2 linked regions of the Massilia litorea genome follow. The protein of the gene in region 2 interacts with the protein of the main gene of each other region in a pairwise test. Links are inferred from orthologs where the notes say so. Each region holds a gene or a part of one and is shown on either strand. Other genes may lie near its edges.

Region 1 (7,843 bases), 1.5 Mb from region 2 along the record:
CTACCTGCGGCGCCTGGCGCTCGGGCACGGCTTCAGGCTGGTCGAGGCCGAAGCCGCGGTCGTGCGCAGCGAGAACGGCAGCGAGGTCGCCGGCCACTTGCTGCTGATGCGCGCGGCCTGAAGAGGGCAAAGGCGCCGGCGGCTCGGCCAGAACCCTCCACGCGTTTGCGGTCCAATCCTCCCCGCGTGTCGGTATTGATTGCCTGTCTTGCGGATCGGATGCCGATGCGCGGCTTTTGGTACGCCGACGGATTGGAGGATCATCATGTCAACAACACGCTTTGAAGAACCATCCAGGGGGAGGCCGGCAGCACCAGGGTCCGCAAGGGCCGCTTCGATTCTCGCCCTGTCCGTGATGCTGGGAACGGCCGCGCCCGCTGCGCTCGCCGATTCGATTCCAGTCGAGATGCTCGACCCGAACCTGCAGGTCACGACCTGGCTCGGCGGCCTGACCACGCCGATCGGGATCGCCTTTATCGGCACGGACGAAGCCCTGATCCTGGAAAAAGCGACCGGCCAGGTGAAACGGGCCACCGGGGGGGGGCAGGCGACGCCCGTGCTCGATCTGGCCGTCAATTCGGCCTCGGAACGCGGCCTGCTCGGTATTGCGCTGCATCCGGATTTTCCGGCCCTGCCTTTCGTCTACATCCGCTGGACCGAGAGCTCGACCGGGCACCATGGGACCGCTCAGCCTCCATTCCGAGTTCAAGGGGATCGAAACGACGATGTTCGCCGGCGACCTGCAGCAGCTGCGCTATCCGCCCATCCGCCTCGCGGACACCGCCAACGGCGCGCATGGTCATGCTGCCCGGCGCCACCTACGAGGATCCGCAGTTCAGCTGGCGCTATGACGTCGGGCCGGCGGGGACGGCCTTTGTACGGGGCGACGCACTGGGCGCCGAATACGACGGCAGTCTGTGGATCGGTTCGGCCCGGTCCTACGCGCCGACCGCCACCACCGGCGGCAGCCTGTACCGGCTGCGCCTGAGCCCGGACCGGCTGGCGGTCGACGTGAGCGCCGATGCGCGCCTGGCCGACAAGGTGGCCGACAACCTGGGCAAATTCGAGCCCACCGAAAGCGAGACCCTGCTCATCGGCAGGGGTTTCGGCGTCACGCCGGACATCGAACAGGGACCGGACGGCAAGCTGTATGTGGTGTCGCTGACCGACGGCGTCATCTACCGCATCGGCCGCAGCGCCGCGCCGCCAAGCGCGACCCGATGAGCACATCGTTCCGGGGCGCGTGGCGGCGCCCCGGATTTGTTCATCGCATCAGCGGGGGACCGGTCTGGTCCTGACCGCGAGGCACAGCGCTCCGGTCAGCAGCGCCAGCGCCACGTGCATGCCGTACAGCGGAAGGAAGTCCGCGCGGGTCAGCTGTGCGTGCCCGACCAGCAGCACGGTGACTGCCACCCCCAGCACCGAGCCGAGCTGGCGCGTGGCCTGGTTGACGGCGCTGCCGACCGCATACTGCGCCGGCGGCAGGCCCGCGACCGCGGCTCCCGACAGCGAAGGCAGCACCATGCCCACGCCGATCCCGCTCAGGAACAGGCCCGGCAGCCAGTGCGTCGCATAGGCCGGCTCGATGCCGGGCACCAGCAGCAGCCACAGGCCGCTCGCCGCATACACCAGCGAACCGATGACCAGGATGGGACGATGGCCGGTTTTCGCCGCGATGCGGCCGGCGACGATCGCGGTCGGCACCACCATCAGCGGTCCCGGCGTGACGGCCAGGCCCGCCAGCGGCAGGCTGAAATGCCAGATCCGCGTCATGTAGGAGAAGAAGGCGAAGAACATCATTGCAAACGCGGTGCCGAAGGCGAGCGTGGCCAGGTTGACGGCGCTGTAGCTGCGGTTGGCGAACAGGGCCAGGTCGACCAGCGGCGCACTGCTTGTCCTCGCCCAGGCGACGAAGGCGCCGAAGGCGATCGCGCTGGTCGCGGCCAGCGCCGACAGTTCCAGCCGGCTCCAGCGCGGCGAGTCGAGCTGGGTGATCGCCATCGCCAGCGCGCCGACGGCGACGATCAGCAGCAGCATGCCCACCACGTCGATGCGGGCCTTCTTGCCGGAGACCTGCGCCTCGCGCAGGCGCAGCGCGCCGAACCAGAGCGAGACCGCGCCCAGCGGCAGGTTGATGTAGAAGGCCCAGGGCCAGCCCAGGTGCTCGACGATGGTCGTGCCCAGGCTCGGACCGATGGCGGCGGCCAGGCCCCCGACCGCGCCCCACAGGCTGACCGCCACCGTCCGCTTCTCCTTGGGGAAAGCGTCGAGGATGATCGAGAGCGAAGCGGGCGTCAGCAGCGCGGCGCCCAGCGCCTGCACCACGCGCGCCGCGATCAGCAGGGGCACGCTGCCGGCCATGCCGCAAGCGGCCGAGGCGGCCAGGAACAGCGTGACGCCGAACAGGAATACGCGTTTGCGGCCATGGGCATCGGCCAAGCCGCCGGCGGGTATCAGCATCGTCGCATACACGACCGTGTAGGCGTTCAGCACCCAGGACAGGTCGGCCGGCGTGGCGGCGGGGAAGGCGGCGGTCAGGGCGCCGAAGGCCGCGAACAGCACCGTGCTGTCGATCGAGACGAGGAAGACGGCGATGCAGGCGATCCAGAAGGTCGGCCAGGGAGACACGGGCGCGCGCGGCACGGTGTCGGTGGCGGCGGGGGCGAGGGTGGGCGTGGTCATGGCGGCTCCGGTCAGCGGGCGAACTCGATGTAGATGCCCGGCTCGCTCGACAGGCCGCGCTTGATCTGCTGGGTGAGCTCGCCGACGGCCACCTCGCTGGCGCCGCTTTCGAGCGCCTCGAAGGCCTGGGCGGCGACGAAGTCCGGCGCCAGTTTCGGCGCATCGATGCCGCGCGTGAGATCGGTGTCGATGAAACCGACGTGCAGTCCCAGCACCTGCGTACCCTGGGCGCGCAGCTCGTTGCGCAGGCCGTTGGTGGCGCTCCAGGCGGCCGCCTTCGACACCGCATACGCGGCCAGTGCCGGTGCGCTCAGCCAGCTCGCCACCGACAGCACGTTGAGCAGGGCCCCGCCGCCGTTTGCTTTCAGTACGGGCGCGAAGGCCCCGCTCACGCGCAACAGGCCGTAGACATTGGTCTCCATCATGCGCGCCGTGGATGCGATGCTGTCCTCGCCCAGCAGCCCGCCGAAATCGGCGATGCCGGCATTGTTGACGACCAGGGTGACGTTGCCGCAATCGGCCGCGGCGGCCGCGACCTGCGAGGGATTGCTCACGTCGAGCGCGACCGGCACCAGGCCGGGCAGCGTGACCGAGGCCGGGTCGCGCGCGGCGCCATAGACCTTGCGTGCGCCGGCGGCGAGCGCGTGGCGGGCGAAAGCCAGGCCGAGGCCGCGGTTGGCGCCGGTGATGAAGACGGTGGCGTCCTTGAGTTTCATGGTCGTTCCTTTCAGGCTGGGTTCTGGAATATGATGGTCGTCATATTTGTGCGTCAAAAAAAGGCCGCGGGGATGCCGCAGCCCGTGTTCAGTTGGCGTCGTACTGGGCGATGAGTGCGGCGCGGGTGGCGGGGAGCAGCGCGCGGCCTTCGTCGCCGAGGGCGCGCGCCATCTGTACGGCGCCAACCAGGCTGGCGGCAAGCAGGAAGGCGCGCTCGGGCGGATCGGTTGGCGGCAGCGCCGCGCGTGCGCGCTCGACCAGGGCCGCCACGCGGCGGCGCGACACCGCCAGCAGCTCTTCGCTCTGGCGCGGCATTTCCGAGCCGAGTGCGGCGACCACGCAGCCGCGCTCGCTGCTGGTGACGTGCAGGTCGGAGAGATAGGCCTCGACCAGCGCCCGCACCGGACTGGCGCCCGCTTCCTGCAGGGCAGCGATGCGCCGCGACAGGCTCTGCGTACTGTCGCCGGCCGCATGCTCGAGCGCCGCCGACAGCAGGGCCTCGCGCGACTTGAAGTGGGCATAGAAGCCGCCGTGGGTCAGGCCCGCTTCCTTCATCACCTCGGCCACGCCCACGCCGGCATAGCCCTGGCGGCGCAGGGCGCGCGCGGCGGCGTCGAGGATGCGGCCGTGCGATTGTTCGCGGCGGCTTTGTTTGGTGTCGGCAGTCATGGCATCGGCCTGCAAATATGATGGTCTTCATATTATGACCGTCATATTCGCGCGTCAAGCGATATATTTAACAGCCTGGACCACGAAACGGACGTCCTGTCGATTCGCCGTTGAGGCCCAGGCTTGCCTTTGATACATTGTTCCTCTCGAAAACTATTCTGGAGTGATCGGATGGGAACGATCCGTGTGCAGCGTAGCGTGGCGCTTGCCTTGCTGGCGCCGCTGCTGGCCCTCGCCTGTCCCTTGGCCGAGCGGGCGCAAATCGACTTGACGGTGCTCGACCGCGACATGGCCGGGCCACGCGCGCAGGTACTCGTGCTCGGCACCGTGCACCTGCGCGCCATGCCGCCCAGCTTCGATCCCGCCGCGCTCGATGGTGTGCTCGACCGGCTGGCAGCTTTCAAGCCCGAGATCATCACCATCGAGACCGAAAACGGCGAAGAGTGCGACCTCGCCGCGCGCCATCCGGTGAAATACGGGACCGATTACTGTCCACCGGTCGACGCGGCCCGCGTCGCGACGGGGCTCGAGGCGCCGGCGGCGATGGCGGAGGCGAACAAGCTGCTTAAGGCCTGGCCGGCGCCGCCGACGCCAGCCCAGCGCCGCCGCCTCGCCGCATTGTTCCTCGCGTCCTACGACAACGCCTCGGCCTATGTCCAGTGGCTGCAGTTGCCCGCGAGCGAGCGCCATCCGGGGGACGGCCTGGACGCCGCGCTCGTCGAGCAGCTCGTCAAGCTCGGCAAGCGCAACAACGAGAGCTACCAGATCGCCGCACGCCTGGCCGCGCGGCTCGGCCTGGCGCGCGTGCATGCGGTCGACAACCATACGGGCGACCTCATCGACGTCGCCGATAGCAAAGCCTTCGTGCGTTCGATCGAGGCCGCCTGGGCCACCGGCGGCGCCTTCAAGAAAATCGAAGCGATCGAGGAGCCGCTCAAGCGTGCACCCGACCTGCTGCCGCTGTACCGCTCCATCAACGCTCCGGACCACCTGCGCGTGCTGGCCGAGGCCAACGTCGTCCCATCGATGCGCGCGGTATCGAAAGAGGGCTATCCGCAGATCTGGGTGGGCGGCTGGGAAGTGCGCAACCTGCGCATGGTGGCCAACATCCGCGAAACCTTCCGCGAACGGCCGGGCGCGCGGGTGCTGTCGGTTGTCGGGGCATCGCACAAGCCGTGGTTCGACAGCTGGCTGGGGCAGCTGCAGGGCGTGGACATCGTGGACGTGGAAAAAGTCCTGAAATGAGCTCGCTTACGGCTGCCCGGCCATGAAGCCCGCCAGCTCGGCCGCGACCTGCTGCGCCAGCTGGTGGATATGAAAGCCGTCGACGAAGCCGTGATGGGCCTGCACCGAGAACGGCAGCAGCAGGCGCCCGTCCGGCCCATCCTTGAAGCGGCCCCAGGCCAGCGAGGGAATGTCGGGCGCGCCGAGGGTCGCCGTCGGATGCTGGATGGAGGTGAAATCGAGCCAGGGGATGCAGGTGATGAAGACCTGGTCCTTGCACTGGCGCGGCGACAGGGCCGCGTACGCGTTGTTCAGTTCCGTCATCGCGCAGGCCTGCTCGCGCGCCGCCACGCCGCGGCGGACGAATTCGCGCAGGTCGTCGGTCCAGTCGAACAGGGCGAAATTCAGGTCATTGTGCCGATTCACGACCGTGAAGGAGGGCATCAGGCGGTCGATTTCGATGACCTCGCCGTCGAAGACGCGGTAGCGGAAGTTCTCGATTTTCAGGATCGAGCGCAGCACTGCGCACAGCAGGACGTGGAAGGGCGGCAGGCCGTGCTGCCTGCACCAGGGGCGGTAGTCGGGCAGGTCGAGCGTGAAGCAGAGGTTGACCGCAGGGCTGTCCATGCGGTCGAAGAGGTCGAAGCGGTCGCGCCGGTTTTCAAAGTTTTGCATGCGTCAAGGGGTGTTGCAGGGTGGGCTCCGCCCACGCGATATCACGGCATGCAATTTCGCGGCTTGCGCTTCACTTCGTCTGTGTGCTGGCCATGATCCGCGTGGGCGGAGCCCACCCTACGTATAGAAATGATCCGGCAGCGTGGCCGGATCGGTCATGCTTACTGCGCAGCCCAGCCGCCGTCCATGTTCCACGCGACGCCGCGCACCTGGCTGGCTGCCGGCGAGCAGAAGAACACCGCCAGCGCACCGAGTTCGTCCGGCGTCACGAATTCGCCCGACGGCTGCTTCTCGGCCAGCAGCGCGCGCTTGGCCTCGTCGTTCGACACGTTCTCGCGCGCGGCGCGGTCGTCGACCTGTTTTTGCACGAGCGGGGTCAGGACCCAGCCCGGGCAGATCGCGTTGCAGGTGACGCCCGTCTGCGCCGTCTCCAGCGCGGTGACCTTGGTGAAACCGACCAGGCCATGCTTGGCCGCGACGTAGGCCGACTTCTGCGCCGAACCCACCAGGCCGTGCACCGACGCCAGGTTGATGATGCGGCCCCAGTTTTTCTGCTTCATGCCGGGCAGTGCCAGGCGCGTGGTGTGGAAAGCGGAGGTCAGGTTGATCGCGATGATCGCGTCCCATTTCTCGGTCGGGAAATCCTCGACGGCGGCCACGTGCTGGATGCCGGCATTGTTGACGAGGATGTCGACGCCGCCGAATTTCTCCTGCGCGAAGGCCATCATCGCCTCGATTTGCTCGGATTTCGACATGTCGGCGTTATGGTAGGCGGTCTGCACGCCGAATTCCTGGCCGATGTCGGTGTACAGCTTCTCGATCTGCTGCGCGTCGCCGAAGCCGTTGAAGACCAGGTTGGCGCCCTGTTCGGCCAGCGCACGGGCGATACCGAGGCCGATGCCGGAGGTCGAGCCGGTGACCAGTGCCGTTTTGCCGCTTAGCATATTCGATTTCATTGTTTCCTCTGAAGGGTGGGTGATCGGAGCGAGTTCCGCGGAATTGGTAGAATTCTAATCGCTTGGGCGGTTAAAATGTGAGGCTGGGCTTAACGGCATACCAATATTGTCATCGGGAGCAGCAGGATATGGAAGCGCAAGCGGAAGCGAGATTGAAAAGCGTGCAGTGCAGCTCGCCCGCCGGCCTGCACCGGATCGCCTACAAGGAATGGGGCGACCCGGCCAACGATCGCGTGCTTGTCTGCGTGCACGGTGTGACGCGCGTGGCCGACGACTTCGATGCCCTGGCGCGCGCGCTGTGCGACGAATACCGCGTGGTCTGCCCGGACGTCGCAGGGCGCGGGCGCTCGGACCGCCTGCGCGACCCGAACCTGTACGCGCTGCCGCAATACGTGGCCGACATGGTCACGCTGGTGGCACGGGTTACCGCGAACGGCGACGACAAGGTGGCCTGGTTCGGCACCTCGATGGGCGGCCTGATCGGCATGGTGCTGGCGTCGCTCCCGGGATCGCCGATCACGCGCATGGTCCTGAACGACATCGGCCCGGCGCTCGACGGCGCGGCGCTGAACCGGATCGCCGACTATATCGGCCAGGACCTGCGCTTCCCGGACTATGCGAGCGGTGCGCGCTTCGTACGCGAGGTGTCCGCCTCGTTCGGGCCGCACTCGGATGCCGAGTGGGACAAGCTGGCCGGCGACGTGCTGCGCCAGGAGCCGAACGGGGAGTGGGTGCGCCATTACGACCTGGCGCTGGCCCAGCCCTTCAAGGCGATGGGCGTCGAACGGGCGAAGCAGGACGAAGCCGCGCTGTGGCGCGCCTGGGATGCGATTGCCTGTCCCACGCTGCTGGTGCGCGGCGAATTGTCCGACCTGCTGTCGCACGCGACGGCGCAGGAAATGACGACGCGCGGACCGCGT
Region 2 (5,234 bases):
GAAAACCAGGACATGCTCGATGAGGATGCCCTGCCCGCGCTGGCTTCGAACCTGGCCATCGATGCCCAGCGCTTCGCGCGCGAACTGGACGACGGCAAGCACCGTGCCCGGGTCGAGGCCGACGCCGAACAGGCCCAGTCGCTCGGCGCGCGCGGGACGCCGACCTTCTTCATCAACGGCGAGCGCTATCACGGGGATTCGGATCACGCGTCGCTGGCGTCGGCGCTGAAGAAGGCGCTGGACGAGGCTTGAACGGCAACGGCGGGAGCGGGCTATCGCAACAGTAACGCAGGGTGGGCTCACGAGCCCACGCGGTCGCTGCATCCGGACAGTGTTGCAAATAATCCTGGATATCCGTCCAAAGATACAGCGCTGTTGTTCAAGCGGTGATGCCGCGTGGGCACAAGTGCCCACGCTACGAGCCACCTCAGTGCTGCGCGCGGGGCTCCTGCGCCACCGTGGTTGGTGTTGCCTTGCTCGCCGGCTGGACGCCACTCCGTTCGACCGGCTTGGCCGACCACTTCAGTTGCGCGATCTCCGGCGCGGAGACGGCGACCCAGCCCGCGGCCGGCAATAGCGGCACCATCAGCAGCGCGACGATGTTGATGATCTTGATGAGGGGATTGACGGCCGGGCCGGCGGTGTCCTTGTACGGGTCGCCGACGGTGTCGCCCGTCACCGCCGCCTTGTGCGTGTCCGAGCCCTTGCCGCCGTAATTGCCGTCCTCGATGTATTTCTTGGCATTGTCCCAGGCGCCGCCGCCGGTCGTCATCGAAATGGCGACGAACAGGCCGGTGATGATGGTGCCCATCAGCAGGCCGCCGAGCGCGGCGGGTCCCAGCAGCATGCCGACCGCGACCGGCACCACCACCGGCAGCAACGAGGGAATGATCATCTCGCGGATCGCGGAAGCGGTCAGCATGTCGACTGCCTTGTGGTATTCGGGTTTGCCGGTGCCGGCCATGATGCCCGGGATGTCGCGGAACTGGCGCCGCACCTCGACCACGACCGCGCCCGCAGCCCGCCCCACTGCTTCCATCGCCATCGCCCCGAACAGGTAGGGAATCAGGCCGCCGATGAACAGGCCGACGATCACCATCGGATTCGACAGTTCGAAGGCCATCGACATCCCGGCCGTGTCGAGCGCGTGGCTGTAGTCGGCAAACAGGACCAATGCCGCGAGACCGGCCGAGCCGATCGCATAGCCCTTGGTCACGGCCTTGGTCGTGTTGCCGACGGCGTCGAGCGGGTCGGTAATCGCGCGCACGGACTCCGGCATGCCGCTCATTTCGGCGATGCCGCCGGCGTTGTCGGTGATCGGGCCGTAGGCGTCGAGGGCGACGATGATGCCGGCCATCGACAGCATCGAGGTCGCCGCGATCGCGATCCCGTACAGCTGGCCCAGCTGGTAGGCCACCAGGATCGCGACGCAGACCACCAGCACCGGGTAGGCGGTCGACTTCATCGACACGCCGAGGCCGGCGATGATGTTGGTGCCGTGGCCGGTGGTGGAGGCTTCCGCGATGTGGCGTACCGGCTTGAAATCGGTGCCGGTGTAGTACTCGGTGATGTAGACCATCAGGCCGGTCAGCACGATGCCGACGATGGCGCAGCCCAGCATGCTGGCGCGCATGGCCGGGTCTTCCCAGACCATCCAGGTGACGACGATGAAGCCGAGCAGCGACAGCCCGGCGGCCCACCACAGGCCGGTGTAGAGGGCCGACATGATCTTGTGTCCTGGACGGGCGCGCACCATCGAGCAGCCGACGATGGAACCGAGGATGGACACCGCGCCCAGCAGCAGCGGGTAGATGACGGCGGCGCCGTTCTCGCCGCCGACCAGCAGCGCGCCGAGCAGCATGGTCGCGATCAGGGTGACGACATAGGTTTCGAACAGGTCGGCCGCCATGCCGGCGCAGTCGCCGACGTTGTCGCCCACGTTGTCGGCAATCACCGCCGGGTTGCGCGGGTCGTCTTCCGGAATGCCGGCTTCGACCTTGCCGACCAGGTCGGCGCCGACGTCGGCGCCCTTGGTGAAGATGCCGCCGCCCAGGCGCGCGAAGATCGAGATCAGCGAAGCGCCGAAGGCCAGGCCGATCAGCGGCGCGATGATGTCATGGCGGGTGCGGCCGCTGCCTTCGCCCATGCTGGTGAGGAACCAGTAGAACAGCGTGACGCCCAGCAAGCCCAGCCCGACGACCAGCATGCCGGTGATGGCGCCGCCCTTGAAGGCGACGGCGAGCGCTTCCTTCATGCCGGTTGCGGCGGCCTGCGCGGTGCGCACGTTGGCGCGCACGGAGACGTTCATGCCGATGAAGCCGCAGGCGCCGGAGAGCACGGCGCCCGAGAAGAAGCCGAGCGCGGTCCAGGGACCGAGCAGCGCGTAGATGGCGACCAGCAAGACCAGCCCGACGATGCCGATGGTGCGGTACTGGCGCCCGAGGTAGGCCGAGGCGCCCTCCTGGATGGCCTGGGCGATGAGGCCCATGCGTTCGTTGCCGGCGTCCTGCCGGAGGATCCAGGTACGGGCCCAGAGCCCGTAGACAACCGCGATGACGCCGCATGCCACGGCAAACGCGAGATAGTTTGCAGCCATATCGTCCCCTTTGGTTTTCGATCAAGTCACAACCACACATTGAAGAATGCCCAGCCTTCCGGCGAAGCAGTCTGACTCACTGCGTACTGCACAACTTTGATAAAAAATTATGGTGCGACGGATGGCGGCGGGGTCACCCGGGGCAAAAAAAAACGGACGTTGCCGTCCGCTTCGTGTCTTACTCGGAAAGTGCGGCGAAGGCCGCGTCCCGTACTTGTTCGACTGGTCCCACACCCGCGATCTTGCGGTACTTCGGGGCGCCCGGCAGGCCCGACTGGGCCCAGTTGTTGTAATAGCCGAGCAGCACTTCGGTCTGGTTATGGTAGACCGCGAGGCGCTTCTTGACGGTTTCTTCCTTGTCGTCGTCGCGCTGGACCAGCGGCTCGCCGGTGACGTCGTCGAGGTCGTCCACTTTCGGCGGGTTGAACTTGGTGTGGTACACGCGGCCAGAGGCCGGGTGCGAGCGGCGACCGCTCATGCGTTCGACGATCAGTTCGTCCGGCACGTCGATTTCCAGCACGTAGTCGACGTTGATGCCGTTGTCCTTCATGGCGTCGGCCTGGGCGATCGTGCGCGGGAAGCCGTCGAACAGGTAGCCGTTGGCGCAATCGGCTTCCTGCAGGCGGTCCTTGACCAGCCCGATCATGATGTCGTCCGAGACCAGTCCGCCTGCGTCCATCACCTTTTTCGCCGCCAGGCCCAGCTCGGTACCAGCCTTGATCGCCGCGCGCAGCATGTCGCCGGTGGAGATCTGCGGGATATTGTATTTTTCCTTGATGAAGTTAGCCTGGGTACCCTTACCGGCGCCAGGGGCTCCTAACAGAATGAGACGCATGAAAAATTCCTAAAACGGATGTTGAAATGTTGAAAGCTGTTATCGTGTTGGCAATGAATCGCGATTGATGCATATCTGACTACCTTGGTACGAAACTTACCACAAAAGTAAGCCCCAGCGCCAATCCCGGCGGTTGAGACCGCGGTTTTATTGAGGTAGCGCAGTTAGCCCGAGAATCAATTTCCACACCGATCAAGACGCATACTGCAGGCGTACCCGTGCCAGGTCTTCCGGCGTGTCGACGCCGGCTGGCGGGGCGCTGTCGGTGACGTGGACCGCGATCGGATAACCGTGCCAGAGCACGCGCAATTGTTCGAGCGCCTCGATCTGTTCCAGGGGCGCCGGTTCCAGCCCCGGATAGGCCTGCAGGAAAGCGTTGCTGTAGGCATACAGGCCGATGTGGCGTAGCGGTGCATAGCCGGCCGGCAAAACGTCGCGGGTGGCGGCAAAAGCGTCGCGGTGCCAGGGAATGGTGGCGCGCGAGAAATACAGGGCCCTGCCCGCCTTGTCGAGCACGACCTTGACGACGTTCGGATTGAAAACCTCGGCCACGTCGCTCAATGGATGGGCGCAGGTTGCCATTGGCACCCCGGCACTGATGCGGCCGGCGCAGGCTGCCAGCAGCGCAGGGTCGATCAGGGGCTCGTCGCCCTGCAGGTTGACGACGACTTCATCATCGGCCAGTCCCAGCGCCAGCGCCACTTCGGCGATGCGGTCGGTGCCGGACGGGTGGTCGCTGCGGGTCATGCGCGCCTCGACGCCGTGCGCCGCGCAGGCGGCCAGGATGTCGGCGTGGTCGGTGGCGACGACGATGCGGGACGCCCCGGACGCGCGGGCGCGCTCGGCGACGCGCACGACCATCGGTTTGCCGCCGAGGTCGGCCAGCGGCTTATTCGGCAGGCGGGTCGAAGCGAGGCGGGCAGGAATAATAACGGTAAAGTTCATCTTCAACGCGTCATACCGGCTCGATCTTGCGCGCCTGGTCGGCCCACATGATCGGGATGCCGTCGCGGATCGGATATGCCAGGCGGTCCGGGCGGCAAGTCAGTTCCTGGGCCTTCTTATCGTATTCGAGCGGTCCCTTGCACAACGGGCAGACCAGGATATCAAACAGGCGAGCGTCCACGACATTTCTCCACAATGAGTTCGGCCAGGGCGGCGTCGATGCGCGCCGTGACCGGGACCACCCACAGCCGTGGATCGTCCTTCAGGTTTTCAAGTTGCCCACATTTTACTGCATCCTTCTCGGTGATCAGGATGACATCGGCGTCGACGCCGGCAAATGGGTTCTCGCGGAAATCGTAGTGGTCGGGCAAGGGCAGCTCGGCAAAGTCGAGCCCGGCGCCGCGCAGCAGGCTGAAGAAGCGGCCCGGGTTGCCGATTCCGGCGGCGGCCAGCAGGCGCTGTCCGGCAAACGAGGCCAGCGGACGGCTCTGGCGTGGGTCGGCCAGGCGCTCGGCGCTATCGCCCACCAGCTGCATCCGGAATGGCGTGCCGCCGACGCTGGCCGCCAGTCGCGGGCTGATCTCGGGTGCGTTCACGACGGTGACGTCGCGCCGGCGCGAAGGCGCTTCGCGCAAGGGCCCGGCCGGCAGCAGCCAGCCGTTGCCGGCGCCGCGGCCGTCGAACAGCAGCACCTCGACGTCGCGCGCCAGGGCGTAATGCTGCAGGCCGTCGTCGGTGAGGACGAGGTCGACCTCGGGATGCGCCGCCAGCAGCGCCCTGCCCGCTTCGACCCGCTTCCTGCCGACAAACACGGGCACCCCGGCGCGGCGCGCGATCAGCACCGGCTCGTCGCCGACG

The links. The genes of interacting proteins can lie anywhere in the genome.
Region 1: the proteins of kdsB (region 2) and LPB04_RS15445 interact in binary tests that used the Escherichia coli proteins (3 or more experiments, as listed by UniProt). The link is inferred for Massilia litorea from one-to-one orthologs.

The regions. Positions count from the first base shown.
Region 1 is NZ_CP062941.1:3,423,986-3,431,828, forward strand. What follows is about bases 2,278-5,120. They hold LPB04_RS15445 (TetR/AcrR family transcriptional regulator), read right to left. Parts: upstream 4,069-5,120; coding sequence 3,487-4,068; downstream 2,278-3,486. Other genes in these bases: LPB04_RS15435 (MFS transporter), read right to left, coding at 2,278-2,682; LPB04_RS15440 (SDR family oxidoreductase), read right to left, coding at 2,694-3,398; LPB04_RS15450 (DUF5694 domain-containing protein), read left to right, coding at 4,240-5,120. In the rest of the region: LPB04_RS15420 (tetratricopeptide repeat protein), read left to right, coding at 1-121; LPB04_RS24070 (hypothetical protein), read right to left, coding at 269-616; LPB04_RS24455 (PQQ-dependent sugar dehydrogenase), read left to right, coding at 500-988; LPB04_RS24460 (hypothetical protein), read left to right, coding at 1,012-1,224; more of LPB04_RS15435, read right to left, coding at 1,273-2,277; more of LPB04_RS15450, read left to right, coding at 5,121-5,313; LPB04_RS15455 (CatA-like O-acetyltransferase), read right to left, coding at 5,320-5,967; LPB04_RS15460 (3-hydroxybutyrate dehydrogenase), read right to left, coding at 6,129-6,923; LPB04_RS15465 (alpha/beta fold hydrolase), read left to right, coding at 7,052-7,843. UniProt on the Escherichia coli protein: Involved in response to both electrophiles and reactive chlorine species (RCS). Represses the transcription of the nemRA-gloA operon by binding to the NemR box.
Region 2 is NZ_CP062941.1:4,966,803-4,972,036, forward strand. What follows is about bases 2,501-5,234. They hold kdsB (3-deoxy-manno-octulosonate cytidylyltransferase), read right to left. Parts: upstream 4,377-5,234; coding sequence 3,624-4,376; downstream 2,501-3,623. Other genes in these bases: LPB04_RS22285 (sodium-translocating pyrophosphatase), read right to left, coding at 2,501-2,596; adk (adenylate kinase), read right to left, coding at 2,775-3,431; LPB04_RS22300 (Trm112 family protein), read right to left, coding at 4,387-4,557; lpxK (tetraacyldisaccharide 4'-kinase), read right to left, coding at 4,538-5,234. In the rest of the region: LPB04_RS22280 (DsbA family protein), read left to right, coding at 1-252; more of LPB04_RS22285, read right to left, coding at 428-2,500. UniProt on the Escherichia coli protein: Activates KDO (a required 8-carbon sugar) for incorporation into bacterial lipopolysaccharide in Gram-negative bacteria.